Regions from separate parts of the Massilia sp. S19_KUP03_FR1 genome, predicted to be linked through region 3. Evidence: predicted binding sites of a transcription regulator. Region 3 holds the regulator's gene; each other region holds the start of a gene.
The links. The regulator sigma-54, encoded in region 3, starts transcription at its own class of promoters, with help from an activator protein. The targets are predictions, from matches to a motif close to TGGCANGNAANCTGCTTT.

Region 1 (7,688 bases), on a different contig from region 3:
GCGCGGCCGGCGTGCTGTTCGAGCAGCCGGGCGATGCAGGGATTTTTTTGTGGGGCACCATGCCACAAGGTCTGGACGTTGACTTGCTGGTGCAAGACGCCTTCCGCAACAAGATCCTGCTGATGCGTGGCGCCGCCTTCTCGGCACATAACACACCCGACCAGCATATCCGTTTCAACGTCGCGTTCAGCCAGCACCCACGCCTGAGTAGTTATCTGCAAGAGCGCTTGCAGGCTGTTGCGGGAGCGCGCTCAAGTTTGGCACGCGTCAGCGGCGCCGCCAGTTCGGATGCGAACTGTTAATTCCACTGCATTCTGGGCTGCGCCTCGGCCAGCGCCGGTTCGTCCGCCGTGTGCAGCACCATCCGGTTGCGCCCCGCCGCCTTGGCCTGGTACAGCGCGCGGTCGGCGGCGGCGATCAGGGGCGCCACCGCGTGCCCGCTGGTGGCGCTATCGGCGATGCCGATGCTGACGGTGCCGTTGAGCACGGTCGCGCCCCATGCCACGCGCAAATCGGCATAGCGCTGCAGCAGGCGTTCGGCCAGTAGGGCGGCGGCAGGCGCGCTGGTGTTGGGCAGTACGATGCAGAATTCCTCGCCACCGTAACGGCCCACGGCATCACCCTGCCGGACCAAGGATCGCAGCAGCGCGGCCAACTGGCGCAGCACCTCGTCGCCGGCCGGATGGCCGTGGCTGTCGTTAATGCGCTTGAAGTGATCGACGTCGATCATCATCAGTGCCAGCGCCGCGCCGCTGCGTTTCGCCAGCGCCACCTGACGCGACAGCTCTTTCTCGATGCTGCCGCGATTGAGTACGCCGGTCAGCGAATCGGTCGAGGCCAACTGGCGCAAATCGCTCGCAAGGCGGTAATTAATCATCAGGATCAGGCCGAACGCGAGCGCCATCTGCGCCAGACTGGCGACCATGAACACACCGGGGCTGATTTTGCCGGGGGCGAACAGGTAGACCGTGTTGGCCGGCGCAAACAGCGCAGCCAGCACGCGTGCCAGCGTAGCGCTACCGAGGGCCAGGAAGGAGGCGCCGGCGAGCCAGTACGCGGTGCGCAAGGGTTGCGCGACGCGAACAAACAGCGCGCGTGCGCAGGCCAGGTTGACCAGTGAATGTACCAGCCAGTTGGCGGTAATGCGGCCCTGGACATCGTTCCTGACGACCAGGAACCAAAACGTCTGCACGCCCATCCCGACCGCCAGCGCGAGTGTCAGGCGATAACTGCAGGGCTGGTCCTTGAATGCCTCGATACCATTGAACATCATGCCGAGGCCAAGCCCGATGCCCATGGCCATGATCACCATGGCCGCGGGCGGCGGCGTGTCGACCAGCAGCCCGGCTCCGGAATAACCGGCGCCCAGCAGCACCATGCCCACCGCCCACTGGCGCGCACCCTTGACCCTGCCGGAATGCAAGGACACCAGCGCCAGCATCGCCGCAAACAGCAAATTGATGCATGCCATCGTCAGCATCATGGTGCGCAGGTCCAGCCGTAGTGCAATGTTCACGGCAAGATCCAGGTAAAACAATTAACAGCTGCGGTCTGCAAGACTTTTCCCCAATAGAAACCGAATGTCGGCCCACCGAGGATTGTATAACAGGCATCTATGTTAAAGATTTCATTTCTTCAACTATTGTTTCCGCTACCGGGTGACGCGCTTGCGGCGGCTGGCGGCAAAAGCGGCGATTCCCAGGCCAAGCAAGGCGAGCGAACCCGGCTCGGGGACGTTGGCGCCGGCCCTGGCAGGAGCATTGATCAAGACGTTGGTGAACAAGTAGCGCACGTCGGCGTAATTGAAGTCGCCGCCTTTCGCCAAATCTTCGAATGCCACCACGACGCCGGCAGGCAGGGCGCGGTCGCCTGCGTAGGTGGCGGCATAGATATGGTTGACGCCGTCGCTGTTCAGGCTTTTTTGCGAGTACCAGGGACCCACGCCGGTGGTCGGGGTGATGGTGACCATCTTGAACACCAGCGCATCGCCGGCTTGCACGGTGCCGAAATTGAGCGTGTCATTGTTGTGCGCGGTCTTGTTGTTGAGACCCTGGATCGAACTGGCGACGCCGTTGATCAGCACCGTGATCTCCTCCGTATAAGAAGCGGTGGCGCCCACGAAATACGCCAGCAGGTCGCCGCTTGCCGCCGCCGTGAAGGTGTACTCCGTCACATTTTGCTTGCCCGCCTGGGCATACAGAAGCGGTCCGGCCTGGACGCTGCCAGCGAACGCGAACAGCAAAGCGGCAGACAAGGTGGCAAACGATTTTTTCATGTGATTTCCGTTAAGAATGTATACGTGCAATAAAGCAATAACTGTTCCACTATACACATTCCTCATGCAATCAACCACTTATCGTCATGCCGTTCCATAAACTAGTCCGCACTGTAAGATTTTTCGACAGTGCGGCATGCCGCGCCACCACACTTCAAACGCGCAACGTGCCCTCGATCGAATCGTCCAGCGTTTTCCCGATCGCGGCGCCAATCAGCATCTTGATGCCGGCAATTGCCTTGCCGTGCTTGTTGTCCCAGTAATACGCATCCGTCGGCACGATTTTGATGACCGTGATGCGCGGATCGTCTTCGCCTTCGGTGAACCAGGTTTTCAGGATCGGCGTCCACAGTTCCTTGATTTTTGCCTTGTCGGTCGAAATGGTGGCGTGGCCGGACAGATGCAGGAACTCCGAGTGGGTCGACCCTTGCAAGTACAGCTTCACGCTCGGGTCCACGGCGATCTCGGCGTTCTTGTGACTGTCGCTGGAACTCAGGAACCACAGCGTGCCCTGGTCGTCGACCTGGCGGATGTTCATCGGGCGCGCGCCGCTCGACGCGCCGCTGTAGGTGGCGGTCACAAAAAAACAGGTATCGGAACTGTCGACGGTTTCCTTGATCTGCTTGACGGCGTCCGCGCCGACGAGGTCGCGGTGGTTTTCTTCGGGCTGGTTCTGGTTGATCGAATCCATGGTGTGTCTCCTGTTAAGTGATAAACAACTTTAATCCAAGACCAGGTTGCCGAACGTTCGCCAACTCACCGATACGTCACGCAGGCAAAGCGCCGCGCATGATAAACTTGCCCCCTATTAAATCAGGGGGACAGTCAGTGACTCAGCTGGTCAAGACGGGTATTGCGGGACTCGATGAAATCCTGCACGGCGGGGTTCCGCGCAATAACAACCTGCTCGTCGAGGGCCCGCCCGGCTCCGGCAAGACCACGCTCGGCCTGGGCTTCATCTACCACGGCGCCGTGGACCACGACGAACCGGGCGCCATCGTCTCGTTCGAGCTCGACCCCGTCAAACTGCTGCGCGACGCCGCCGGCTTCAACTGGGACCTGCAAGGCCAGATCGACCAGGGCAAGATCAAGATCATCCAGACCAGCCCGGCCGTGCTGCTGAGCGAATTTCGCAGCGACGACGGCGTCTTTGCCGCCACCTTGCGCGGCATGGGCGCCAGGCGCCTGCTGATCGATGGCCTGACGCCCCTGCGTTTGTACGCCGAAGCGCACGCCATGCAGTTTCGCGAGGACGTGCACCTGCTCATCGAAGGCCTCACGCGCCTGGGCGTGACCACCCTCGTCACCGCCGAGAAGGACGAGTCGATGACCGGCGTGCTGGCCCATGAACGGTTCGTGTTCGACACCATCATCACCCTCAGCCGCGAAGAAAACCGGCGCCGCGTGCACCGCCGCCTGACGGTGATGAAATCGCGCGGCCAGGATTTTATCGGCGGCAGCCACACCCTGCGCATCGAGCCGGACGTGGGCGTGCACGTCTACCGCCGCGCCCAGTCGCGCCCGATTTCCCTTTACGACCAGCCGACCTCGGACGAGCGCATGTCGACCGGTTCGCCCGCCATCGACACCATGATGGATGGCGGCATCTACAAAGGCTCGGTGACGATGGTGAGCGGCATTTCCGGCACCGGCAAAACCGTGCTCGGCGTCCAGTTCCTCAGCCACGCCATCGCGAGCGGCCACAAGGCGCTGCTGGTGAGCCTGGACGAACATCCACGCCAGTTGATGCGCAATGCCTTGTCGCTCGGCTTCGACCTGCAGGCACTGGTCGACGCCGGCCAGCTGGTGATCCACTACGAGTCGCCGCTGGAACTCGAACTGGACGTGCACTTCGAGCGCATCGTCAAGCTGGTCGAGTCCGGGAACGTCGATTGCGTGGTGCTCGATTCGATTGCCGTCTACGAAATGACCAGCCGTAGCGAGGTGGCCGATTACCTGTACGCACTGGCGACCTTCTTCAAGCACCGCCTGGCGACAACGCTGTTCAACTACGAAAGCCCTGAATTGCTGGGCGTGTCGCAGATCAGCGAAGAACTCAAAGGCTCGCACCTGGTCGACAACATCATCCTGCTCAACTACGTCGAAATTTCGACCATGCTGCGGCGCGCGATCGCCGTGCCCAAAGTGCGCGGCAGCCGCAACCTGCAGATCACGCGCGAATACGCCATCGGCGCGGGCGGCCTGCTGCTGATCGATGAAACCGGCTGCGACGTCCAGGCCGTACCGCAGTTGCCGTTCTCGGCCTACTACGGCCTGTTGTCACGTTCACCTTCGCGCCAGAGCCCGGCGGTGGAAGAAGCCGTCGCCGGCGGCGCGCCCATGCCGCCGGACGCCGACTTGCCGCTCGAACCCGCCGCGTGATCAACGTCACCCTGCCCGATCACGTTCCGGTCGACTGGGACGACTGGCGCACCCCGCTGCAGCAATTCACGGACGCCACCGGTCTCGTCGCCAGCGCCTGGGACGCCGCCGGGGTGCGCCACATCGGGCCGCTGGTCGGCTCGCGCCTGGGCATCCTGCTGGCCGGCTCGACCCTGTGGGCCGAGGATGGTCCCGGCACCCAATTCGAGCGCGAGATGGTGCTGGCGACGTGCGCATCCGGTGTTAGCGCCGCCAGCCAATTCGACGATGGCTTGCGCGTGCAAACCCAGCCCTTGCTGCTGCGCGGCGCCGTGTATGGCGTGCTGGTGTTCGGCTGGCGCTACGCCGACTTCAGTTCGCCGCTGGCGTCCGAACGCATCGCCCGGCGCATCGGCCTGCCCGGCCACTTGCTGTGGAACGAAGTGCGGCTCGATGCACCGGTGTCAAACCGGCGCATGGACACCTACGCCGCCCTGCTCGGCACACTGTCGAAAACCCTCGACCGGCAGCGCGAAACCATCGACGACCTGACCCGCGTGAACCGCACCCGCGAACTGTTTTTGGCCACCGTGTCGCACGAAATGCGCACGCCCTTGTCGGCGCTGTCGATGCGCATCGAACTGCTGCTGCGCACCGTGCCGGACCTGGCGCCACAGGCGGTGGCCGGCCTGGAAGCGATGCGCGTGCACGTGCGCCAGGAAGCCGGCATGGTCGACGACCTGATCGACGCGGCGCGCACCCTGACCGGGCAGATGTCGATTGCCCGTGCGCCCATCAATCTGGGCCAGGTGCTGCGCGACGCCATCTCGACCGTCGAAACCCATGCCCACGCCAAGCAGATCCTGATGCAGGTAACGCCGGCCGACTACGGCGACCATATCGTGCTGGAGGCCGACGGCCGGCGCCTGCAGCAGGTGGTGTGGAATTTGCTGTTCAACGCAGTCAAATTCACGCCCGAGGGCGGCGTGATCCGCATTGGCATTCGCCGCAACGGCGCCCTCCTTGAAATCGATATCGCCGACTCGGGCCAGGGCATTGCGCCGGAAGACCTGGCGCACGTGTTCGGCGCCTTCAACCTGCAACAGCAAAACAATGGCACCGGCCTGGGACTGGGCCTGTACATCGCGCGCCGCATCATTGAACTGCACGGCGGCACGCTCAGTGTCAGCAGCGCCGGGCGCGGGCTGGGCGCGACCTTCGCGATCCGCCTACCCGTTTAAGAAACTGCGCAGAAAACTCGGCGTCTGGCCGGTCCAGCGCTTGAACGAGCGCCGGAAATTGGTCGCATCATGAAAACCCAGATAGGTCGCGGCCTGCTCGTTGTCGTAGCGGCGCATCTGGAACAGGTACAACGCCACATGCGTGCGCACCTGGTCGAGCTCGGCCTGGAAATGGGTGCCGTGGCGCGCCAGGTGGCGCTTCAGCGTGGCCGCGCTGGTGCCGAAGGCGGCGGCGGTCCCTTCCAGCGTCGGGGCGCACCGGATTTGCTGCAGCAGGTAGTCGTACAGCGCCACCAACAGCGCCGGCGCGTCTGTGGCGTGGGCGATTTCGTCCAGCGCCACCGCGGCGGCCGTGGCATTCCCGCGCGGCCAGGGCTGATCCAGCCAGTGCGCGTCGATCAGCATGGCGTCGAGGTGGCAATCGAACTGCAGTGCCGGCCCCAGGTGCACCTCGTGCTGCTCGCGCTGGCGCGGGGCGCAGCGGTTGAAACAGAAGCGCCACGGCAAGCGCTGGCCACCCAGCCAGCGGCACAGCGCCACCACCGCCGTCATGTGCATCTCCACCAGGAAGGGCAACTGGCCGGGCGCGCCGAACGCGTCGCTCCAGTACAGCACGGCCAGATCACCCTCTTCGCGCCAGCGCGGGCTCAGTAATGGGCACAATCGGCTTTGCCACGCGACCAGCGTATTGAGCGCCTGGCGCAGGTTCTGCGCGTGCAGCAGGGCGTGACTGACGGCGCCGTAGTGCCCTGGCAGCATCTGCTGGCCCAGCATGAAGCTGGTGTCGGGACTGGCCAGCGCGCCGTTCACGTTGGCCAGCAATTGCAGATAGTCGCGCGGCGCCAGCAGATCGCCGGCGGCCGGCACGCCCAATGGCAGCAAGCCGGTGCCGCGCACCAGGCCGGCCGCAGCCACGTCGCGGCTGCGCGCGTAGTCGAGCACCAGCGCCGGCTGATGGCGGGCCGGGATGAACGGGTCGCCAGCCTGGCTGTAGCGGATCACGCCGGCGCCGTGGCGCTCTGGTGCACCGCCTGGTTCAGCGCGCGCAGCACAATCTCCGGCGCGTCATCGGCCGCGGCGCAGGCGTGGCGCAGCGTCAGCGGCACCAGCGTGGCGCCCGCGTGGTGGCGCATACGCCCGACCATGTCGCACAGGTGGTGCGCCAGGACCGTGGCCTCGGCTTCGCTGGTGCCCGGCATCAGCACGGCAAAGCGGTCGCCAGCGTAACGGCACAACAGATCGTCGCTGCGCAAGTTCAACAGCAGCATGTGGCCGACTGCCTGCAAGGCGCGGTCGCCTTCGGCCTGGCCGAAGCTGCGGTTGATCAGGTGGAAGCCGTCGATGTCGAGCAGCGCCACGGCACAGTCTTCGCCGGGCCGGCGCTGGCGCTCCAGGCGGATCTGGCGGCGCAGATAGTCGGCGTCGGCCAGCTGGGTGATGCGGTCGAAGGCGCGGTGGTCGCGAAACAGGCGCTCGCGTTTTTCCAGGTGCTGGCTCAGATTGGCCTGCTCGTGGCGCCAGTAATGCACGCCGACCGTCAGCGTCAGCATGCCGACCCCCACCAGCGCTTCGAGCCAGTGATTCCATTCGAAGGCTTTGCCCATCTTGAAGAATTCATCCATCAGGTCGGCCCAGTTGCCCAGCATGATGGCGGCCAGGCCGCAGGACAGCCAGCGCGTGACCATGCCGCCGGGCCGGCTGCTGAGCAGCATGACGAGCCAGCAGCAGGCCAGCAGCGTGGTGCCGCCTTCGCTGACGATGTCGCGCCAGTCCCACGTGTGAAACGGCTTGACCGCGCCCACACTGGCGTA
Region 2 (7,688 bases), on a different contig from region 3:
TGACGCAGTCAATCGCGTAGCCGGACTGGCGCAAGGAGCGCGTCAATCCATCGGCAAGTACGCTATCATCTTCGGCGAGCAAAATGCGCATCGGATCCCTCTGTGCCATCACTGGTTAGACTGCAGTATGCATATTGTGTTTCATCTTCCGCAACATAGCGAGCTTTTGTCACATCGGACGTAAATAGCACTTGCTAAAACCACTGTTTGTTTATACAGTGGTGGGTATTGAATTCGGGCGCATCCACCCTATCTAGGCATCTCCGATACTGAAAGAAAATAATGGACGATAAAAAAACCAACCTCAACGCGGCAGAGAAGGGCAAGGCTCTGGCCGCCGCCCTGGCGCAGATCGAAAAGCAGTTCGGCAAGGGTTCCGTGATGCGCATGGATGCCAACACCCCGGTCGAAGAAGTGCAGACCGTGTCCACCGGCTCGCTTGGCCTGGACATCGCGCTGGGCGTGGGCGGCTTGCCACGCGGCCGCATCGTCGAAATCTACGGTCCGGAATCGTCGGGTAAAACCACGCTCACCCTGCAGACCATCGCACAAATGCAAAAGCTGGGCGGCACCTGCGCCTTCATCGACGCCGAGCACGCGCTGGACGTCGGTTACGCGCAAAAGCTGGGCATCAACCTGTCCGAACTGCTTATTTCGCAGCCGGACACGGGCGAGCAGGCGCTGGAAATCACCGACGCGCTGGTGCGTTCCGGTTCGGTCGACCTGATCGTCATCGACTCGGTCGCGGCCTTGACGCCACGCGCCGAAATCGAAGGCGACATGGGCGATTCGCTGCCAGGCTTGCAGGCACGTTTGATGTCGCAGGCGCTGCGCAAGTTGACCGGTTCCATCAACCGCACCAACACCCTGGTTATTTTCATCAACCAGATCCGCATGAAGATCGGCGTCATGTTCGGCAGCCCGGAAACCACCACCGGTGGTAACGCGCTCAAGTTCTACGCGTCCGTGCGCCTGGATATTCGCCGTACCGGTTCCATCAAGTCCGGCGACGAAGTGATCGGTAACGAAACCAAGGTCAAGGTCGTCAAGAATAAAATCGCGCCGCCATTCAAGGAAGCGCACTTCGACATCCTGTATGGCGAAGGCACGTCCCGTGAGGGTGAAATTCTCGATCTCGGCGCCGATAACAAAATCGTCGAGAAGTCCGGCTCGTGGTACAGCTACAACGGCGAGCGCATCGGTCAAGGCAAGGACAATGCGCGTTTGTTCTTGAAAGAGCGTCCAGCCCTGGCCCGTGAAATCGAGAACAAGGTGCGCGTTGCACTGGGCGTGCGCGAGATCCCGCCAGGTCCGGGCGAAGTTGAAGAGACGGGCAAGTCGGCCAAGGCCACCAAGGCTGCTGCTGCTGCATCTGCCGCTGCTGCGCCTGCCGCTGCCGAATAAGTCAACATGCGGGGTCCGGCCTTAAGCCTCAAAGGCCGTGCCTTGCGCTATCTGTCGATGCGAGAGCACAGCCGTCTGGAACTTGGGCGCAAGCTGGCCCGCTACGCCGAGGAGGGCGATGACGTGAACGCCTTGCTCGACTTTTTGGAAAAGAATAACTGGCTGTCGCAGGAACGTTTCTGCGAATCCCTGCTCAACCGCCGCTCTGCGCGGTTCGGCAACAACCGCATCATGGCCGAACTGCAAAGCCATGGCGTGAACGGCGAAGCGTTGGCTGGTTTAAAGGCCGGCCTGGCAGACAGCGAAGCGGCGCGCGCCTCTGATGTGTGGCGGCGCAAGTTCGGCACCGTCGCTGCGGACGCTGCCGAGCGCAGCAAGCAGATGCGGTTCTTGTTGCAGCGCGGTTTTTCGCAACGGGCAGCGCGCGTGGCCATGCAGGGGCTGGAAGAAACATTCGGCGACCACGACGACGCTTGAGCTTGGCGCGAAGGCGTCAGCGCGGAGCGTCATTCGCCGCAAACGACTTGATCAAGTCATTTGCTCCTCATCCGTGAATGGCGCTGCGCGCTGGCGTTTTGCCTCCCACCTGTCTGGTTCGTGTCGCTCTAGCGGCAGAATGTTTTGATGTCGTTCGTGGCGATATCGCGGTCGTTCTGGTCCGTCGGTTTGCGATTGGTATGCTGCGCCGCGCCACTCAATATATCGCGTGCCAGCCCGCACTTTGCGCCCGGCTTCTCACTCCGATAGCTGAGATCTGACGCACTCCCACTACGCGCAGACACCGTCGGAAAGCGCGGCTCCGGGGTCGCCGCCATGCGCTGGCGCTTCTGGAATTCTGCTTCCCGGACGCGCCAATCTTGCGCCGGTGGCGCGTCGCCTGCTGGCTGCGCGGGCGTCACGCGGATCTGGGTCGAACGGCCTGCGCTGGCGTCGCCAGCGTAGTCGCTGTAGTGGATCTTGCCTTGCGCATCGGTCCATTTATAGATTTGGGCCGCCACAGGCAGCGCGGTTGTCAGCACGGCGACACCAAGCATGCAACTGTAAAATTTCAACATAACATTCCCGACAGGTCTCCGTTCGTTATTCGCTTTAGTTCTACTTGGAAACATACCAGAAAGCAGTATCGGCGGATACTGCACATTGCTTCCAATCTAAGTGATATTGCTTATCACCAGAACGAATATCTGGTGTGATCCCTCCGGGAATCTGTCGTGCATACTATGTTGCAGTGCAACTGACCGACGCATGTGCTAAACTTTTGGGGTTTTAGCAGCGCCGCATGAGCGGTTGTCATCGTAGAAACTGCGTTGACGTGCATCTGCACACGGCTGCACACACTTACTACCGCCCCGCCGGTTTTGTTCTTTATGCCTTTGTCACCTCCCGCACCGCGCACGCTCCGGCACACGCGCACCATCGAAGTCGCTGCCTACTCGCGCGAAGATGGACTGTGGGATCTCGATGCCAATATCCGCGACGTCAAGACGCGCGCTATCCAACTGGCCTCGGGACTGCGTGCCGCTGGCGACCCCATCCATGACCTGAAGCTGCGCATCACGATCGACCGCGCCTTCAACATCGTTGCGGCCGACGCCGCCTCGGATGCCGTGCCTTATCCAGGCATGTGCAACACGATTGGTCCGGCCTACCAGGCGCTGGTGGGGCTGAACCTGATGCAGCATTTCCGATTACACCTGAAAGACCGCCTCCACGGCGTGCTCGGCTGTACCCACCTGACCGAACTGGCGCAAGTTTTACCGACCGCCGCCGTGCAGGCGTACGCCAACGAAGTTCTCTCGACCCATGAAGGCGTCGACAATGTTGAAACCCCTGCGACGGAACGTCCGTTCCAGCTCGACCGCTGCCACGCCCTGCGTGTCGACGGTCCCGCAGTCGCCAAGTTTTACCCGCGTTGGGCCGAAGCTGCGCCCGGCGGTGAACAAGTAGTTGCAGTTCCATCTAATCGTATTTCTCAATCAGTAACAGAAGAAGGGAAGCCAGCATGAAGATCCATGAGTATCAAGGCAAAGAAATCCTCCGGCAGTACGGAGTGACGGTTCCGCGCGGCATTCCGTGCATGTCCGTAGAAGAGGCTGTGAAAGCAGCTGAAACGCTGGGCGGCAAGGTGTGGGTCGTCAAAGCCCAGATCCATGCTGGCGGCCGCGGCAAAGGTGGTGGCGTGAAAGTTGCGTTCTCCCTCGACCAGGTCAAAGAATACGCAGAACAGATCATGGGCATGCAACTGGTCACGCACCAGACTGGCCCTGAAGGACAAAAAGTCCGTCGCCTGCTGGTTGAAGAAGGCGCCGACATCAAGAAAGAACTGTACATCTCGCTGGTCACCGACCGCGTGTCGCAGCGCGTCGTGCTGATGGGTTCTTCCGAAGGCGGCATGGACATCGAAGAAGTTGCCCACTCCAACCCGGAAAAAATCCACACGGTCGCCATCGACCCGTCGGCCGGCCTGCAAGACGCAGAAGCCGACGACCTGCTGACCAAAATCGGCGTGCCTGCCGCATCGCTGGCCGATGCCCGCGCGCAGCTGATGGGCCTGTACAAAGCCTACTGGGAAACCGACGCATCGCTGGCCGAAATCAACCCGTTGATCCTCACCGGCGAAGGCAAAGTCATCGCCCTGGACGCCAAGTGGAACTTTGACGCCAACGCGCTGTATCGCCATCCAGAAATCGTCGCTTACCGCGACCTGGACGAAGAAGACCCAGCTGAAATCGAAGCATCGAAATTCGACCTGGCCTACATTTCGCTCGATGGCAACATCGGTTGCCTGGTGAACGGCGCCGGCCTGGCCATGGCCACCATGGACACCATCAAACTGTTCGGCGGCGAGCCTGCCAACTTCCTCGACGTCGGCGGTGGCGCCACGGCTGAGAAAGTCACGGAAGCGTTCAAGATCATGTTGAAAAACCCAGGCCTGAAAGCCATCCTGGTCAACATTTTCGGTGGCATCATGCGTTGCGACGTGATCGCCGAAGGCGTGATCACCGCATCGAAAGCTGTTTCGCTGCAAGTCCCGCTGGTGGTCCGCATGAAGGGCACCAACGAAGAAATCGGCAAGAAAATGCTGGCCGATTCCGGTCTGCCGATCATCGCCGCCGATACGATGGAAGATGCAGCCAAGGCCGTGGTCGCCGCTGCCGCCGGTCACGCTTAATTCGAGGAAATTACAATGTCGATCCTGATCAACAAAGATACCAAAGTCATCACCCAAGGGATTACCGGCAAGACCGGTCAATTCCACACCCGCATGTGCCGCGACTACGCGAACGGCAAAGAAGCGTTCGTCGCTGGCGTGAACCCGAAGAAAGCCGGCGAAGATTTCGAAGGCATTCCAATTTACGCCACCGTGTCCGAAGCCAAGGCTGCCACTGGCGCCAACGTGTCGGTGATCTACGTTCCACCAGCGGGCGCAGCTGCCGCCATCTGGGAAGCCGTCGAAGCCGACCTGGACCTGGCAATTTGCATCACCGAAGGCATTCCTGTCCGTGACATGATGGCCCTCAAGGACCGCATGGCCAAATCGGGTTCCAAAACCCTGCTGCTGGGCCCTAACTGCCCAGGCTTGATCACGCCAGACGAAATCAAGATCGGCATCATGCCAGGTCACATCCATAAAAAGGGCCGGATCGGCGTGGTTTCGCGTTCGGGCACCTTGACCTACGAAGCAGTCGGTCAATTGACGGCACTGGGCCTGGGCCAATCGTCGGCAGTCGGCATTGGCGGCGACCCGATCAACGGTCTGAAGCACATCGACATCATGAAGATGTTCAACGACGATCCTGATACTGACGCGGTCATCATGATCGGCGAAATCGGCGGCCCGGACGAAGCCAACGCGGCTTACTGGATCAAGGACAACATGAAGAAGCCGGTGGTTTGCTTCATCGCTGGTGTGACGGCGCCTCCAGGCAAGCGCATGGGCCACGCTGGCGCGCTGATCTCGGGCGGTGCCGATACGGCACAAGCCAAGCTGGACATCATGGAAGAATGCGGCATCAAAGCCACCAAGAACCCATCGGAAATGGCACGCCTGCTGCAGGCCATGCTGTAAAAAGTTCTCAGTCAGAACAAAAAAAGGAAGCTTCGGCTTCCTTTTTTAATTCCAGGTGGCAAAAATATGCTAACCAAGCGACAAAGTGACAAATTTTGTCACTCGCACTGACAAAAGACGTCACTATCACCGTTTTCGACAACCGAAAATCATAAAAACCGGGGGAAACTGGGCTGGCACGGCAATTGCTAAGTACACTACCAGTAGTCCAACATACACCACTAACCCCGAAGGAGATTTAAGATGAAATCGATGAAAATGGTCAAGAAGGCACAAGCAGGTTTCACCCTGATCGAACTGATGATCGTGGTTGCGATTATCGGTATCCTGGCCGCTGTTGCGATCCCGGCGTACAGCGACTATACCGCAAAAGCAAAAGCTGCCAACGCGCTGTCGGCTGCTGATCCTTACAAAACCGCTGTCGCAATGTGCGCACAAGAGGCGGGTAAGGTCGACGACTGCAACACGACGAAGAACGGAGATTTGTTTGCGCCGTTCACGGCATCGAAGGAAGCCAAGTCCATTACCGTTACTGGCAGCGGCATCATCACCCTGACGTTGAATGACATCGGCAAGAATACCGATGGTTCGACCGTGAAATTCACCCCAACGTTGAACACGAGTTCCGTTACCTGGAAGATTGAATCAGACTCGGAAAACGCCGCTGTGAAAGCTGCATTCCAGAAGAACTCGTTCGTCTCCGGTTCGTAATACTATGTCGTAATATCGAAAGCCGCCCTCGGGCGGCTTTTTGCATTAAGAATGAACATCGTCGATCCCGCATGCCTTTTTCCGCGCATTTCGTTTTGCAAGATTACATTTCGCCTTTCCGGATAAGGGTTCTGTCATGGCGCTTATGAATCGGCATAGGCAGTTGAGGTGAAGTGAGGCCAGGCAAGCATGGACGATCGAAATAGCCAATCGTCGGCACGTTGTTCAGCGCGAGCCTGCTGTTGTGTCACAGGCGGCGGCTGTTTGCAGCAACCAATCGCACAACATAAGGCTTGGCCTGTGGTTTCAGCAATTCCCGGTAACTCGTCGGGCCGCGTTTCCATTGCTTCGAATGGATTGCTCGCAAGTCGGTGACGCATCCAACCATCCTGCTTATGCAAGACTCCTCGCGTTTGCGTCAAGCCGAAGTACGCCTTCCATCCAAGTATGCAGGTCATGCTCACGCTATCTGCAAATGCGCTTGCAATCGACGGCAGCGGCTCGCATTCCATTGTCGCGTGCCATGTTCACGAAGTATTCATCGATTCGTCTGCCACTTATGGCATTGCTATTAGCTGTTCGTTAAAAATCGAGCTGTACCGAATAGCCATACTTGCAATCCAGCGCCGCTCCCACAAGCGCACCGGCGCGGTGCCACCGGGCATTTCAACGTTCACAATGCCAGTGGTCACCAACCCGGCCATCCATGCTGCACAGGCGACGGCACTGGCGCTCTTACCTGAGTAAGCTGTCGTGCCTTCGCCGCGCTCGAAGATGCGCGCCAGGACGCGCTGCTCGCCGATGACGACGGCCCATTGCAGGTTAACACCTGCCCGGCATGGGTCGCCTGAGCCTTCGCCAGGCGACCCGGCGAAAGCAATGCGGGTGAATGGCGCCAGAAAATTGCACTCATGCAATTGCATGAAACTAGGCAAGTCTGCAACATTCGTCGATAAGGTTACATAGTGTGGGTTGCCGATGCGCACGAACCGGCTGTGTGTCCAAGCTGAATGAAGATTTGCCAAGGCATGTCGATGCCAAGTCATCGTCGCTCCTCCGGAGTGGCGATGGCATGGTTGCTCCGGTTCGTCGAGAAGCATGTTGGCAAGTAATGGAGAGAAGCACCCACCTTGGGGCGTCCCCTGGGCCCGCGCCATTACCACGCCACGATTTACAATTCCCGGGTTCAGGTAGGCAAGGAGCAGTCTGGTTACGTCAGTGTCATCCCCACGTTTGCTTAAACGGTCGATACAAGATGTCATGATTGATCCTGTCGAAGACCTGTGACAGATCAATATCGACCACGACGCGGTAGCCGTTCTTCACGTCATGCTGTGCAGCAAGCACGGCATGATGCGTACGATGGCCGCGACGAAACCCGTGGCTGTGTCATTAAAAGTTTTCAGCAGCGACATGAAAGTGGGCACGCTGATCGGTTGCCATGAGCGCGTCTTCGCTGCATTCGGCAGCGTGCCGCGCAAGGTCCTGTACGGCACCATGAAGA
Region 3 (7,688 bases):
GCGAACAGATCGTTGCCGATGGTGCCCACCAGGGGGCCGACATCGGTCAAACGGCATCCGGTTTCCCGGTGGGCTGCATCGTCGGGGTAGATCAGGTTGAAGGTACGCCGTCCCAGCATGGCACCGACGCCGAACTGGCCGATCACGAGCTGCCCGGCGTTCGCGGCGTAACGCACTGGCAAGCCCGAGCGATACAACCGGCTGGTGCCTACCGCTGTGTCGAGCTGCATGCTGCACGCGTTACCGTCGAGTGTGACCGGCAGGACGATGGCGACTCTGTCTGTCACGAAACCCGGCTGCGCCTTGATCGCCCAATTGAAAGGATACCAATCGCTCGCCGCCGCGGCAGCAGTGAGCCACGTGAGTGCCAGTATCGGCACGCAGCATCGAAGCAAGCACATCATCATCGAATCAACCTTCTTGTTGAGCATGTTCTTTCGATGATAATTTATAAGTTACCAGAAAGCAAAAAAGGCGCCCATGAGGCGCCTTCCCTGTTCAGTTGGTATGCATTACACCGGGACGGCAACGCCCCCTTCAGTCAGGTGTTTGATGGCCTGATGGTCATGCTCGTGTACTTTTTCCTTGTATTTCATGACCTGGCGGTCGAGCCGGTCGATGAGCGCATCGACGGCGGCGTACAGGTCGTGCGAAAGGCTTTCGACGTGCAGCAATTTGCCGGACATTCGAAGATTGATTTCTGCTTTTTGTCGTTTGTCTTTTTCCGTCAGATTGTCGACGGTGAGGATCACGGCGATGTCGATCACTTGATCGAAGTGGCGGCGAATGCGTTCCAGTTTGGCCTGGACATATTCGCGAATGGCGGGGGTTACTTCAAGATGATGTCCACTGATGGTGAGATTCATACATAAACTCCTTTGAAGAAATGCCACGCTCGGTGCCGTACGCGATGCGCGCCGGTCGAACGCCTTACATGGACTTGCGCAAGGTAACAGGAGGGATCTTTAATGCTTCACGGTATTTCGCGACCGTGCGGCGCGCGATGACCATCCCCTGTTCCCCCAGCATGTCCGCGATCTTGCTATCAGAAAGTGGATTTTTAGGGTCTTCTGCTCCTGTGAGTTGCACAATCAATGCCCGGATCGCCGTCGAGGATGCTTCTCCTCCCGCATCGGTGGCGACGTGGCTGCCAAAAAAGTACTTCAGCTCAAACATGCCGTGTGGGGTCAGCATGAATTTCTGGGTGGTGACACGTGAGATCGTGCTCTCGTGCAGACCTAGTGTATCAGCAATCTCCCGAAGAACAAGTGGCCGCATGGCAACAGCACCGTGCGAAAAGAAATTCTTTTGGCGCTCCACGATGGCCTCGGAAACGCGCAGGATCGTGTCGAAACGCTGGCGCATGTTCTTGATCAGCCACTTCGCTTCCTGCAGTTGCGCGCCCATCTGGGCTTCGCTCTTGCCCTGCTTGAGCAAGGCGGCATAGGCGCTGTTCACGCGCAGGCGCGGCATCACGTCCTGGTTGAGCATGCACACCCACGCGCCCTTGACCCGCTTGACCACCACGTCGGGCACGACGAAGTCCGACACGTTCGACGCAAACACGTTGCCGGGGTGCGGATTGCAGGCGCGGATGACCACTTGGGCCTCGCGCAAATCTTCATCGTCGCAATCGAGTGCTTTTTTCAGCTTGGTGGTTTCGCGCTGGGCGAACCAGGTCAGGTGATTTTCGACGATGGCCAGCGCCATGCGCCGCGTAACCATCGGGATGCCCGCCATGCGCCGGATCTGCAGCGCCAGGCATTCGGACGCATCGCGTGCACCCACGCCGACGGGATCGAAACTCTGCACCAGCGACAGCGCCGTTTTCAGTTCATCGAGATCGATCTCAAGTTCTTCCGGCAGGCGCGCGTGGATGTCGTCCAGCGACTCCTCCAGGTAGCCATTGTCGTCCAGTCCATCGACCAGGATTTCGACCAGCGCGCGGTCGCGCTGCGACAGCACCGCCAGGCGCGCCTGCTCCATCAGGTGCTCGCGCAGCGTGGTGCCGGACGCTTCGATCTGGGGGCGCGATTCTTCGTCGTCGCTGCCCTTGGCGCGGCTGCTGTCGCTCCAGTCAGTGTCGCCGTCGTGGCTGACCTGCGCTTCTTCGCCGCTGCCGCCGCCCTCTTCTCCGCCACCTTCGGCCGCGCCTTCAGCAGGCGCCGGCGCATCCTGGCTGCCTGGCGCGGGAGGGGCTTCGCTCTGCGCGCCTGGTGCGTTGATGGCGCCGTCGCCCAGCAGCCGCACGGAGCGGTCGAGCGGGTCGTCGAGGCGCTCCAACAGCGGGTTGTCGGACAGGGCCTGCTCCAGCTCCTGGTGCAGCTCGAGCGTCGAAAGCTGCAACAGCCGGATCGACTGCTGCAACTGCGGCGTGAGCGCCAGGTGCTGCGAGGTCCGAAGCTGGAGTGATTGTTTCATCCCTTACATCCGGAAGTGTTCGCCGAGGTACACGCGCCGCACCGACTCGTCCGCGATAATATCGTCGGGACGGCCGGAGGCCAGCACCGCACCCTGGTTGATGATGTAGGCGCGGTCGCAGATGCCGAGCGTTTCGCGCACGTTGTGGTCGGTGATCAAGACGCCGATGCCACGCTCTTTCAGGAAGCGCACAATGCGCTGGATCTCGATCACGGCAATCGGGTCGACCCCGGCGAACGGTTCGTCGAGCAGCACGAAGCGCGGATTGGTGGCCAGCGCGCGCGCAATTTCAACGCGCCGCCGTTCACCGCCGGACAGCGACATGGCCTGGTTCTCGCGCAGTTTTTCGATCTGCAGGTCGGCCAGCAAGGTGTCGAGGCGATCGTTGATCTGGGCCTTCGACAGCGCCTTGCCGTCCACGGTCTGCAGTTCGAGCACGGCGCGGATATTGTCTTCGACGGTCAGCTTGCGAAACACCGACGCTTCCTGCGGCAGATAGGACAAGCCCATGACGGCGCGCCGGTGAATCGGCAGGCTGGAGATGTCGACGCCGTTGATTTCGATGGCGCCGGCGTCCGACGGCACCAGGCCGACGATCATGTAGAACGACGTGGTTTTGCCGGCGCCGTTCGGGCCCAGCAAACCAACCACTTCGCCGCATTTGACCTGCAGCGACACGTCGCGTACCACCAAACGTTTGCCATAACTCTTCTGCAGCCCCCGCACGATCAGGGTGCTGCCGCTGTCAATTTCCGCCATTATTTCTTACCCGCTGGGGCTGGGGCTGGGGCTGGGGCTGGGGCCGCAGCTGCGGCGGCCGCCGTTTTACGGGGTGCCAGGATCAGCGTGCCGCGGCCTTTGCCGACACGGCTCTCGCCACTGACGTCATTGCGCACCAGCGCGACTTCCTTGCGGCTGTCGTAGGAAATGAATTCGCCATCGACCTGGTTCGACAGGCGCGTGCCTTCCAGGTTTTTCACGGTCGCGTTGTTAAACAGCTTGGCCATCTCGGTGCGCTCGTCGTATTCGATGCGCTGGGCCTGCCCCTCCACCCACAGGTCCGGGCCGCCGTCCTTCTTCTGGCGGAATGTGGCCATCTTGCCCGGCACGGTGGTGAGCGTGACGCTCATGTAACCGTCGGCCGACGCCTGCAGCACGGCCTTTTCCGATTTCATGATCAGCGTGCCGCGCGTGAGGATCACGTTGCCGGTCAGGATGCGGGTCTGCGTCACTTCGTCGACGTCGGCCGAATCGAAGTCGATCACGGCCTGTTTCAGCGAGTCGGCCTTTTCGGCGCTGGCATGGAAGGCAAGCAGCGACAGCACGGCGGCGGCGAAGATTTTTTTCATGGGAATCAATCCTGGTTCAAAGGGCATGTGTCGGTTTTTATCGTTGAATTATTTTGGCGTCCGCGGCTGCGACACGATCTGGCCCTGGCTGACCACGTGCAGCTTCTGCGTTGCATTATTGGCCAGCATGCCGACGCCCGTCAGCCTGGACGTGCCGAGCAGGATCTCGACCGGTTGATCGGTCTTGACGATTTCATCGTCCGGCAAGGCGCTCAGCGCCTGACTGTGAATCTGCAGCGCCTGCGTCTTGCCAGAGGCGGGGCGCAGCACTTCCACGTCGCCCTTCATGTCGACCTGGTTCTGCTCATGCAGCACCTGCGCCGTTTTGGACGTGACGGTCATGCTCGGACGGCCGGGAGTCATGCTGCGCATCACCGGCTTGTCGATGTCAGAGACATCGGTATCGGGCCGGTGCGACAGCCTGGCGCCGGAAAGCACGTAGTGCGGCAGGCCGGCGGGCGACATGCGCACGTAGCTGAAGTTTTCGACGATGTAATCGGGCTCGCTCGATTTCACGTCGACGTTCTGTTCGCCCTGGTCCTGCGTCACCTGCACCAGCCAGAAGCTGCCCAGCGCCAGGAACACAGCGCCCAGCATCAGACCGATCAGGGGCCAGCGGTGCGCGGTGCGCTTGGAATGACTTTTTTGGCTGTTGGGCATGGGCTCAGTAACCAATCACGCGTAATAAGGCGCAAGCGCCGCATCATACGTGCCCTGGGCGCGCATCACGAGATCGCACACTTCGCGCACGGCGCCGCGGCCGCCGGCCGCGCGCGTGACGTAGTGGACGCGATGCTGCACGTCCGCATGACCGCTCGGCACGGCCACCGCAAAGCCGACCTTGGTGAGCAGCGGCAGGTCGATGACGTCGTCGCCGATGTAGCCGCATTCATCGGCCGTGACGCCGGTCGCCTCGAGCAGCTGGGCAAAGGCGACGCGCTTGTCGTGGATGCCCTGGTAGACGTGGGCGATGCCGAGATCGGCGGCGCGTTTCACCACGATGACCGATTTGCGCGCGCTGATGATGGCCGTGACGACCCCGGTTTTGGCCAGCAGCTGGATACCCAGGCCGTCAAGGACAAAAAAGGTCTTGCTCACTTCGCCGTCGGCGCTATAGGTCAGGCTGCCGTCGGTGAGCACGCCGTCGACGTCGAAGATCATGACTTTGATGCGTTTCGCGCGCTCGATGTGAGCAAGTGGAGGGGTCGACATCATCAGATCACCTTTGCACGGGTCAGGTCGTGGATATGCAGGGCACCGACCAGCACGCCGGCGGTATCGACCACCAGCATCTGGTTGATGCGGAATTCTTCCATGATGGCCACCGCGTCGACCGCCAGCTGCTCGGCCTGCACGCTGCGCGGGTTGGCGTGCATGACATCGCGCATGACGATGCTGGAAAAATCGTGGTCGCCGGCGATCAAGCGGCGCAGGTCGCCGTCGGTGAATACGCCGAGGGGGCGCTGGTCGGCGTCGACCACGGCCGTCATGCCCATGCCCTTCTGGCTGATTTCGACCAGCGCTTCGAGCAAGGGCGTATCCGGCGCGACCATCGGCAAGGCAGCGCCGCTGCGCATCACGTCGCGCACGTGGGTCAGCAGGCGCCGGCCCAGCGCGCCGCCCGGGTGCGAGCGGGCGAAGTCAGACTCCTTGAAACCGCGCGCGTCGAGCAGCGCCATGGCGATGGCGTCGCCCAGCGCCAGCGTGACGGTGGTGCTGGCGGTGGGGGCCAGGTTCATCGGGCAGGCTTCCTTGGCCACGAACACGTTCAAGTGCACATCGGCCAGCAGCGCCAGGCTCGATTGCGGCTTGCCGGTCATGGCAATCAGGGGCGCGCCCATGCGCTTGACCATCGGCAGGATTTCCATCAGCTCGGCCGACTCGCCCGAATACGACAGGGCGATGACGACGTCGTGCGGCGTGATCATGCCCAGGTCGCCGTGCGCGGCTTCGGCCGGATGGACGAACATGGCCGGGGTGCCGGTGGAAGCGAGCGTGGCGGCGATCTTGCGCGCGATGTGCCCGGACTTGCCGATGCCGGACACCACGACGCGGCCGCTGCACGCATACAACAGCGCAACGGCGCGCGCCACGCTGTCGTCCTGGTCGAGGCGGGCGTCGAGCGCACGAATGGCGTCGCCTTCAATAACCAGGGTTTCGCGCGCCAGCATCAAGGCGCGGCGCGCCTGCTCGGCGTCGAAACTTTTCAGCATTATTTTTCCATCGGTTACACTCATCGTGCCAGTATAAACGAATTGCGAAAGCAAAAAACCTGCCAGTGATTTTCTGGCCTCGAGACTGTGCATTCCTCTTCATTTTTCGCGCAGGGCACATGGTTTCAGGACTCGAACTAACCCTTCTTCTGTTAGGCAGCGCGGTACTCGGGGTGGTGGCGTTCCGGATGTTGCACCTGCCGCCGATGCTCGGCTACCTGGCCGTCGGCGTCCTCATTGGCCCGCATGCGCTGGGCCTGGCCGAAGAAAACCACACCACCAGCGCGCTGGCCGAGTTCGGCGTGGTGTTCCTGATGTTTTCGATCGGTCTGGAATTCTCGCTGGCCCAGTTGCGCGCGATGCGCCGCATCGTGTTCGGCCTGGGGCTGGCGCAGGTGGTGCTGACCATCGCCGCCGCCTTGCTGTTCGGCTGGGCCATCAACCGCTTTTCGCCGTTTGTCATCAGCTGGCAGGCCGCGTTCGCGCTGGGCGGTGCGCTGGCCATGTCGTCCACCGCCATCGTCTCCAAAATGCTGACCGAACGGCTGGAACTGGAAAGCCAGCACGGGCGACGCAGCATCGGCATCCTGCTGTTCCAGGATCTGGCCGTGGTCCCCTTGATCATCATGATTCCGGCGCTGGCGCAGAGCCCGGAAAAGCTGGCGGCGACGCTTGGCTGGGCCGCGCTGAAAGCCACGCTGGTGCTGGTGCTGCTGCTGTTTTTCGGCCAGAAGCTGATGCGCAAATGGTTCACCATCGTGGTCAAGCGCAAGTCGCAGGAATTGTTCATGCTGAACCTGCTGCTGGTGACGCTGGGCGCGGCCTGGATCACCGAGCACGCCGGCCTGTCGATGGCGCTGGGTGCCTTTGTCGCCGGCATGCTGATCTCCGAGACCCAATACAAACACCAGGTGGAAGAAGACATCAAGCCGTTCCGCGACGTGCTGCTCGGGCTGTTTTTCATTACCGTGGGCATGCTGCTCAATGTCGAACTGGTGCTGCAGAACTGGGCGCTGGTGCTACTCCTTTTGACCGTGCCGGTGATGTTCAAGTTCGCCATGATCGCGCTGCTGGCCAAGGCTTTCGGTTCATCGACCGGCGTGTCGGTGCGCACCGGACTGGCGCTGGCGCAGGCCGGCGAATTCGGCTTCGTGCTGCTCAACCTGGTGTCGAACGCGAAGCTGATCGACCCGTTCATCATCCAGCTGGTGCTCGCCTCAATGGTGCTGTCGATGCTGCTCGCGCCGCTCCTGATCGCCAATTCCGACCGCATCGTGATGAAGATCGCGTCGAACGAATGGATGATGGCGTCGCTGCAGCTGACGCAAATTGCCAGCCGCACGATGGCCGCGCAAAAGCACGTGATCATCGCCGGCTTCGGGCGCAGCGGGCAAAGCCTGGCGACCCTGCTGGCCGAAGAAAAGCTGGCATACTATGCGCTCGACCTGGATCCGGAACGGGTGCAGGAAGCGCAGGCAGCGGGCAAGAATGTCTCGTACGGCGACGCCGCGCGGCGCGAAAGCCTGATCGCGGCCGGCATCAACCGCGCCAGTGCGATGGTGGTGTCGTTCGCCGATACGCACGCCGCTTTAAAAGTGCTGCACCTGGTGCACGAGCTGGCGCCAAGCTTGCCGGTGATCGTGCGCAGCCATGACGACACCGACCTCGATGTCCTCAAAAAGGCCGGGGCCACCGAGGTGGTGCC
Region 4 (7,688 bases), on a different contig from region 3:
GGCGAAGTTGATGGCGTGCCTGGTCTGTTTGTTCGATGACGCCGGTCTTGCCAGCAGCCTTCCCGCACCCGTGCTGCCGCACCTGGAATGGACTCGCGTCATGCTGCAGCGCCACGCCATGGCGGTCGATTTCGAGGTCGAGCGCATCCATGCCGCGCTCGCTGGCCTGCATACGCCGCTGCTGCTGCTCAAGGGCGCCGCCTACCGTGCTGCCGGTTTGGCGCCAGCGCGGGGGCGTTTGTTCAGCGATGTCGACATCCTGGTGCCAAAAGCACGCATCGGCGAAGTCGAGGCGGCATTGATGATGCACGGCTGGAGCGGCGCCGAACACGATGCCTACGACCAGCGCTACTACCGCGAATGGATGCACGAAATTCCACCTATGCAACACACGCGACGCCAAAGTGTGATCGATGTTCACCATGCAATCTTGCCGGAAACGGCGCGCGTGCGCCCGGACCCGGCCCGCCTGCGCGCCGCCGCCGTCAATGTGCCGGGCATGCCCGGGGTGCAGACGCTGGCGCCGTTTGATATGGTCCTGCACAGCGCGGTGCACCTGTTTTATGACGGCGAGTTCGACAACGGCCTGCGCGACCTGTTCGATTTGCACCGCCTGCTGACGCAGTTCGGCGCCACGCCCGGCTTCTGGGACGGCTTGCCGGCGCGCGCTTTCGAGCTGGAACTGGCGCGGCCCCTGCTGTACGCCTTGCGCTACAGTGCCCGCCTGCTCGATACGCCCGTGCCGGCCGCCGCGATCGCCGCGCTGGCACCCGCGGCGCCCCGCCGCGGCTTGATGATGTTGATGGATGGCTTGTTCCTGCGCGCGCTGCAGCCCGCCCATGCCAGCTGTAACGATGCACTCACGGGCGTGGCGCGTGCTGCGCTGTACGTCCGCGGCAACTGGCTGCGCATGCCGCCGCTGCTGCTGGCGCGCCATCTGTTTCACAAAGCGTTCCTGTCCAGGTCTGGCGCAAGCGTCTCCTGAGACAGCTTGTGCCCGTGTCGGGAATTCCCTCCGGCGACCATTCTTCGAGCTCTGTCAAGAAATTTTTCTTTCAGTTCAGTATTGTTGCTGCAAGTAATTTAATTACTGTTGGTCTAGAGAAAAGTGCTTTTTAATAACTGTTGCAGTAGATTATGGATGCTATGATGGGCAACAGTACGAACGGCGCATCAGGCGTCATCCTGCTTGGAGAATGTCAATGATGGACACGTTAGCGAACGAGCGAACCCATGCCAGCACGGCCGTTCAAGCCGCGACGTCTCCCTCTCCGAGTATTGTCGACGTGACAATCAATGAGCGTGTTTTCGGCATTCGTGCCGCGGACATCGACGACCGCCGCAATTCCGCCAGTGTGCTCATCAACAAGATGTACGCCTGGCGTGGCTACGCTGGCTCGCACCAGATTGTCACGGACCCGAACCGGATTACCCTGACCGCGTCCGACAAAGGCGAAGTCATCGGCACCCTGAGCCTCGGGCTCGATTCCAGCGTCCGCCTGCTGGCCGACCAGGTATTCCAGGACTTGATCGATCCCATCCGCGCCAACGGCAGGGTGTGCGAGCTGATCAAGTTTGCCATCGACCCTTCGGTGAAATCGAGAGCCGTGCTGGCTTCGCTGTTTCACGTCGCCTTCATCTACGCCCGCGACCTGAACAATTGCAGCGATATTTTCATCGAGGTCAACCCGCGCCACCGGCGCTTTTACGAGAGATTGCTCAAGTTTCGGGTGGTGTGCGAGCCGCGTGACAATCCGCGCGTCCAAGCGCCGGCCGTCCTGATGCACATGAACACCGACTACGGAACCAGCCTCATCGCAGAATGGGCCGGCCGCACCGACGATTTGGAACATGAACACTCGCTGTTTCCGTATTTCTTTTCGCAACGCGAAGAGGTCGGTATCATCAACCGTTTGAAACTGATCGGTTGACCGGCGTCGCAGCATTCCACCTGCCATCTGCATGCAGGCGCGCCCTTCACGGGATGCGCCTGCTACATGCGTTCCGCGTTGCAATTTTAATGTCTCTTTTCTCCATTTACATTCATACAAGGAAGTATTCATGACGATCGGTAAAAACCGGGATGAAATCGCTGAAGCGTATTCCTCCCCACCATGGTGGTATGACCTGCGCGGGTTCTTCATTTTGACATTTGCCTATAACAGCACAATCGGCACCCAGCTGCGTTTTTTTGGTCCGAACTTCGGTCCAGAGCACCTGGAGGTGGCGTGCGGCACGGGCACCTTGCTGGAAATGATTTTGAAATGGCGCCGCCGCAAGCAGCTGCCGCAGGTGAAAGTGATGGGCATCGACTACGCGCCCTCCATGCTGGCCGGCGCCGTCAAGCGCTTTGCCAGGGATCCGCAGGTGCAAGTTCAGCACGCCGACGCGGCGCAGCTGCCTTTCCCCGACAACACATTCGATACGGCCAATATCGCGAACTCGATCCATTGCTTTCCGACAATCGATGGCGCCTTGCGCGATATTTTGCGCGTGCTGAAACCGGGCGGGACGCTGGCGGCGAACGTGCTGTTGTACCCGAGTGGTTTTGCGCCCTTGCGCTGGGCGGCGCAGAAGATCAACGACTGGGGCATCAAAAAGGGCATTCTGTACAGCCCCTTCGAACAGGCTGATATTCGCCAGAAGATGCTCGCGGCAGGCTATGAAATTGCCTCCGACTTCAAGGCTGGGAATACCTGGAATGTCGTGGCCCGCAAGCCTATGCATGGCGCGTGAGCGCGTCAGCATGCATTAAATCATTATGCTTAATAAATAATAATGACCTATGGAAACTTACTAAATTTCCACAGGTCATTTATATTTCTTATTTGTAAGTTTGTTGCAGCAAAACGTGTCGGATTTTTTTACAGTGTTAATTCCGCGACAGCTTTTTAATTTGTAAGTCATTGATTTTTAAGGGGGTTGGATATCTGGCACAGTTGTTGCTATATACCTGTCATCGGTACTACCTCACACCCCACGGAGATTAAGATGAAATTGTTTTCGAAAACCATTCTGGCCTGCTCGATCGCTGCAGCTTCCCTGTTCGCTGGCGCAAGCGCCCAAGCTGCTGAGTTCAATCAGTTCATCATCAATCCATACGGCACGTATGACAACTTCGCCGCAGACAAAATTACTGGTAATTATGTCGAAACGGCGACGTTTAATGTTGATGGCACGTTCAACGTCTCTTTGTACTGGAAAGCTGGCCAGTTCGTCACCAACCAAGGCACCTATGCCTACGATGCTGATGAAACTGGTCTGGGCAATTCCTACGGTATCTATGCTCTTTACAAGGCATCTGGTAAATACAGCCAATCTGGCGCCATCACGACTTTCCAATTCATTTCCAGCCCTTCGGACAGTCTTGAGCTGATCGTCGATACCAATAAAAATAACAAACTGGTCTCGAATGCGTCGACCGGCACGGGTGACTTCGTTTTCTCTAACACCACCGATGATGTCGTCTTGGCATCAGGCGATCCGCTGGTTGGCCAAGGTGAGCTCAATCCTGCGTTGAAGACCTGCGGAACCGGCCCCACCCCAGGCGCAAGCGGCATCAACTGCGGTAGTTTCGGCTCTACCACCACGTTTGTGCTGACCGATGAAGGCAAGGCGTTTTTCATTTCGCCAACACCTTTCTACAATCTGTCGTTTCAGTCGGGTCAGTTGAACAATTTCCCTGTCGGCGGCACCCGCACGATCAACGGTTCGCTTGACGTGGTATTCGCCAACGAAGTTCCTGAGCCAGCATCGCTGGGTCTGATGGGCCTGGGCCTGCTGGGTCTGGGTTTCCTGCGCGGTCGCAAGCAGTCGTAATTGATGTGCCTGGCCTCGTGCCAGGTCCGTCATACGATATAAAAAAACCACTGTCTGCGGACAGTGGTTTTTTTTATGCCAGGTTCAAATCAGGCTTTGCCGGCAAACTGGCGCTTGCCGATCGCAATGGCCAGGCGCTGGATCGGGTGTTTGTTACCCCACGGGCGCCAGGTGCGCGACAGCCTGTTGCGGTAAGCGTCGAACTGCATGCCGTGCGGCGCTGCCAGTACGTCGCCGCGGCCGAGCAGGATTTTCAGCGATTCGGTCGCGGCGACGCCGGCACACAGCTGGCAGCCCATGATGGTCGACGGTCCGCGCTGTTCGGCAAAATTGACCGCCTCCGGAAACACCAGGTAGGAACGGTGCAAACCCGCCGGCGCCAGGCCGACGGCAAACCGGATCGCCTTGTCCAGGTCCGGCAAATCGCCCCACTGAAAATATTCTTCGAACGTCATTTTGCCCGGCATGAAATTCAGTAGGGCCGTGCCCATGCCCAGCGGCGCGGCGGTGGTCGCCGGAATGCCGAGTGTTGCGCACATGGCAAAGGTTTTCTGGCGTATTTCGAAGGCAAAGAAATCCAGGCTGTCGACATACAGGTCGACACCGCTGAAAAATGCCGCGAGATTGTCTGAATTAATTCCTTCTGGAAATAACTGTATATCGATTTCGGGATTGATATCGCGCGCCATGCGCGCCAATACGTCCGCTTTCGGTTGTCCCAAAGTCGACATGTTCGCGCCAACCTGGCGATTAAAATTGGGCAAATCGAAGGTATCGAAATCGGCCAGGTGGAATTTGGTAATGCCCAGGCGGGCCAGTGTCAGCAAATGGACGCCGCCGACTCCGCCGCCGCCGGCGATGGCAATGCGTTTGGTGCGCAGAATGGCTTGTTCCTCAGGCGTGACCCAGCCGATATTGCGGGAAAATGCCTGCTCGTAGCGAAATGAAATCGTCATGGGAAGCCGTTAAATAGTAAAAGGTTCGGTAATGCGGCGCCATAAACGCCAGCGCCGGCACAAGGCCGGCGCTGCAACATCGGGAAGCGGGCGCGCGTTAGTGCGCCGGCTGTTCGTCGATCGATAGCAGACGGTGAATAATACCCTGCTCCTCGCGTGGCGAAAAGAAATAGGGGTAGAAAGAGCGCTCATTGACCGCCGTGCTGAACGATCCGCCGTGTTTCGCGATTTGTTCGCTGACGAAGGCCAGGTTCACGCGCAGCAGATAGGCCGGGGCATTCACACGGGTATTGGTCTTCATGTCGCCGATGCGCCTGAAGCCGAGCATGTATTCGTAGAACCGGCGATGGCGCGGATTGACCTCGATGACGATGTCGGTGCACTGGTGAATATCGCGCGCATAGATCACGGCCAGGTGGAACAGGTTGGCCAGCGCGGTCTTGGAACGGACCGCCGGATCGAACGCCAGCTTGGTAAATTCGCACAGGTGCGCACCGCTGCGGCGCAGTTCATCGAGTTCATCCTTGAATACCTGGTCGGCCACCAGGCCAATTTCAGAGTCCATGCCCAGCGTCAGGGTGCCGACGACATCGCCTTTGTCGGTGGCAGTGAGGGTAATACGGTTAGGATCGTCGGAGAAATGGTGCGTTCCCGCGTATCCACGCCACGCATACATCTTATTAATCAGCATGCTGGCCGAGTTGCGACCTTCCGCAGTATCGGTCAACCTGATTCCGAATGAATCTTGGTTCAAGATAACGTCCTCATCTATGAGGACGTCATATTATCGCGTTCACCGACAAAATGGCGATTCGATAGGAAATTAATCAGCCTATTATCAAATTAATACCAAAAAGTGGAAACAAAATGTAAATCAGGTATTAATTTCCCATTCTTCGGAATTAATGCACTGAGGTAATAACGGTGGCGCCCCAATTTATTTCCATGAGGAACCACATTATTATTACAAGGTCTTTAACAGCGCACGTGCTTCATCGATTTCGCGGAATGGTTTGTTTTGCGCGAGCAGCGCCGTCAATTCCTTGCGTGCACCGTCCTTGTCGCCGTTTTTATGCAGGGCGGCCGCCAGGTGATAATGGACGTCAGGGGCGTTCGGCATCAGCGCTGCCGCTTTTTGCAGCAGCACCAGGCCGCCCTTGGTATCGCCCTGTTCGACCATCATCCAGCCGACGGTATCCATCACCACCGGACTGTCCTTGCTCACTTTGAGCGCTTGCTGCGCAGTGGCCAGGGCGCGTGGGTCTTTTTCTTGCTGGTACACCCATGCCAGGTTGTTGAGCACGACCGGATTGGCCGGTTCACGTTTCAGAATGTCTTCGAACAGGATGGACGCCGGTTTGTATTGTTTCGCAGACATCATCTGTTCGGCGTAGTACATCGCGCCCATGGTATCGGCCGGATGGTCCTTGTTCCACTGCGCCGCCAGCGCAGAAGCCGCCGCGGTTTTGCCGCTCAGGCGCATCGCTTCGGCCAGCTTCACCATCATCGGCGCCGTCTTGTTCAGCGCAAATGCCTTTTCGTAGGCTGGCTGGGCCAGTGCCGGCTTTTTCAGGAAGCTCTGCATATCGCCTTCGAGCAGGAAGCCAAGCGGATTCTTGTCGTTGATCTTTTGCACCTGGCGCGCCATGGCGAGCGCTTCTTCCGTCTTGCCGGTACGCATAGCCAGCTCTGCCTGGGCCACGCGGGCAGGGGCGAAGTCAGGCTGCAGTTCGACTGCGCGGCGCAAGTCGGCTGCCGCTTCCGTATCGTTTTTCATTGCCGCGTGGGCCACCGAGAGGTGGACGTGCGCCAGCGCCGACTTGGGCAACACCGCCACCAGTTTGCTGAACGTTTCCAGCGCGCCGGGAAAATCCTTGGCGCCCACCTGGGCCTGGCCCAGGATGTCGAGCAAATCGGCGTTGGCGGGATTGGCCGTCTGGTACTTGCGCAGCAGCGTGACGGCTTTTTCGGCTTGCTTGGTGCGCAGGTAATGGGCCCCCAGCGTCAGCGCCGGCGGCAGCGCATCGCCATTTTCCGCAACGGCTTTTTCGAGCAGCGTGGTGGCTTCTGCAGGCTTGTTTTCCCGCATTGCAATTTCTGCCAGGGCCGCGAGTGCACCGTAGTTTTTCTTGTCGGCGACGAGCATCGTTTCGAAGCGCTTGCGTGCCGCGTCGGGTTTCTTTTCGCGCAGGTCGAGCTGGGCCAGGTTGTTCACCGCGTTGAACAATTTCGGGTCCAGTGCGACGGCTTTTTCGAATGCCGCACGGGCATTGACCACATCGCCCCGACTCACGTAGACGGCACCGAGCATATTGAAGCCTGGGGCATAGGCAGGTTGTTGTTTGGTCAGGTTTTGCGCGACGACCAGGGCCTTGTCGAACTGCCTGGTGCCGCCATACGCCTGCACCAGCGACGCGGCCGTGGCCGTGGCTTTTGGATCCATCGTGACCGCGGCCTCGAGGTCGCCAATGCCCTTGGCCACATCACCCTGGCCGATGCGCGCCGTGCCCAGCGCCGCGCGGACGGGTGCTGCGGTTGGCTCTAGCGCGACCGCTTGCTGCAAATACTCGATTGCCTTGGGGAAATTTGACACCTGCAAGTTTGCCTGGCCGGCCAGCAACAGCAGCTGGGCGTCGACCTTGCCATCGGTGAGCGCCGGCGCCAGCGTGGCAACGGCTTGCGCCGGTTGTCCCAGTTTCAACTGAGCCTGGGCCAGCAGTTTGCGCGCGTACACATTTGACGGAACCGATTCGATGTACTTGCGCAGATACTGCTCGGCTTGCGTATTTGCATTCAGGTTCAGCTCCACTGCGCCGGCCAGCAAGGTACTGGGCAAGTGGTCCGGGGCTGCGCGCAGCACTTTCAACAGCGTATCGCGGGCTGCGGCAGATTTGCCCTGGCTGAAATCGAGCA

Region 1: a site for sigma-54 is predicted at 2,307-2,324, ahead of V6M87_RS10895 (PEP-CTERM sorting domain-containing protein). Genes of this name have one in related genera too.
Region 2: a site for sigma-54 is predicted at 5,648-5,665, ahead of V6M87_RS11310 (pilin). Genes of this name have one in related genera too.
Region 4: a site for sigma-54 is predicted at 2,932-2,949, ahead of pepA (flocculation-associated PEP-CTERM protein PepA). Genes of this name have one in related genera too.

What each region holds. Positions count from the first base shown of each region.
Region 1 covers NZ_JAQQPS010000008.1:133,005-140,692, reverse strand. The annotation lists gene V6M87_RS10905 (aminotransferase-like domain-containing protein) at 1-302, shown strand, start outside; gene V6M87_RS10900 (GGDEF domain-containing protein) at 299-1,516, opposite strand; gene V6M87_RS10895 (PEP-CTERM sorting domain-containing protein) at 1,652-2,275, opposite strand; gene V6M87_RS10890 (pyridoxamine 5'-phosphate oxidase family protein) at 2,430-2,966, opposite strand; gene V6M87_RS10885 (ATPase domain-containing protein) at 3,104-4,657, shown strand; gene V6M87_RS10880 (sensor histidine kinase) at 4,654-5,877, shown strand; gene V6M87_RS10875 (AraC family transcriptional regulator ligand-binding domain-containing protein) at 5,866-6,879, opposite strand; gene V6M87_RS10870 (GGDEF domain-containing protein) at 6,876-7,688, opposite strand, start outside.
Region 2 covers NZ_JAQQPS010000008.1:224,122-231,809, forward strand. The annotation lists gene V6M87_RS11275 (response regulator transcription factor) at 1-91, opposite strand, end outside; gene recA (recombinase RecA) at 283-1,404, shown strand; gene recX (recombination regulator RecX) at 1,411-1,881, shown strand; gene V6M87_RS11290 (DUF4124 domain-containing protein) at 2,010-2,459, opposite strand; gene V6M87_RS11295 (DUF2889 domain-containing protein) at 2,772-3,410, shown strand; gene sucC (ADP-forming succinate--CoA ligase subunit beta) at 3,407-4,576, shown strand; gene sucD (succinate--CoA ligase subunit alpha) at 4,592-5,473, shown strand; gene V6M87_RS11310 (pilin) at 5,717-6,184, shown strand; gene V6M87_RS11315 (group II intron maturase-specific domain-containing protein) at 6,328-6,696, opposite strand; gene V6M87_RS27250 (hypothetical protein) at 6,742-7,446, opposite strand; gene V6M87_RS27255 (hypothetical protein) at 7,406-7,531, opposite strand; partial or broken gene V6M87_RS11325 (IS21 family transposase) at 7,586-7,688, shown strand, end outside.
Region 3 covers NZ_JAQQPS010000014.1:160,907-168,594, reverse strand. The annotation lists gene V6M87_RS17035 (hypothetical protein) at 1-431, opposite strand, end outside; gene hpf (ribosome hibernation-promoting factor, HPF/YfiA family) at 513-866, opposite strand; gene V6M87_RS17025 (RNA polymerase factor sigma-54) at 931-2,421, opposite strand; gene lptB (LPS export ABC transporter ATP-binding protein) at 2,425-3,180, opposite strand; gene lptA (lipopolysaccharide transport periplasmic protein LptA) at 3,180-3,770, opposite strand; gene lptC (LPS export ABC transporter periplasmic protein LptC) at 3,819-4,430, opposite strand; gene V6M87_RS17005 (KdsC family phosphatase) at 4,446-4,985, opposite strand; gene V6M87_RS17000 (KpsF/GutQ family sugar-phosphate isomerase) at 4,985-6,007, opposite strand; gene V6M87_RS16995 (monovalent cation:proton antiporter-2 (CPA2) family protein) at 6,103-7,688, shown strand, end outside.
Region 4 covers NZ_JAQQPS010000005.1:266,212-273,899, forward strand. The annotation lists gene V6M87_RS07755 (nucleotidyltransferase domain-containing protein) at 1-985, shown strand, start outside; gene V6M87_RS07760 (GNAT family N-acetyltransferase) at 1,206-1,931, shown strand; gene V6M87_RS07765 (class I SAM-dependent methyltransferase) at 2,062-2,736, shown strand; gene pepA (flocculation-associated PEP-CTERM protein PepA) at 2,992-3,819, shown strand; gene V6M87_RS07775 (ThiF family adenylyltransferase) at 3,909-4,775, opposite strand; gene V6M87_RS07780 (N-acyl amino acid synthase FeeM domain-containing protein) at 4,873-5,466, opposite strand; gene prsT (XrtA/PEP-CTERM system TPR-repeat protein PrsT) at 5,740-7,688, opposite strand, start outside.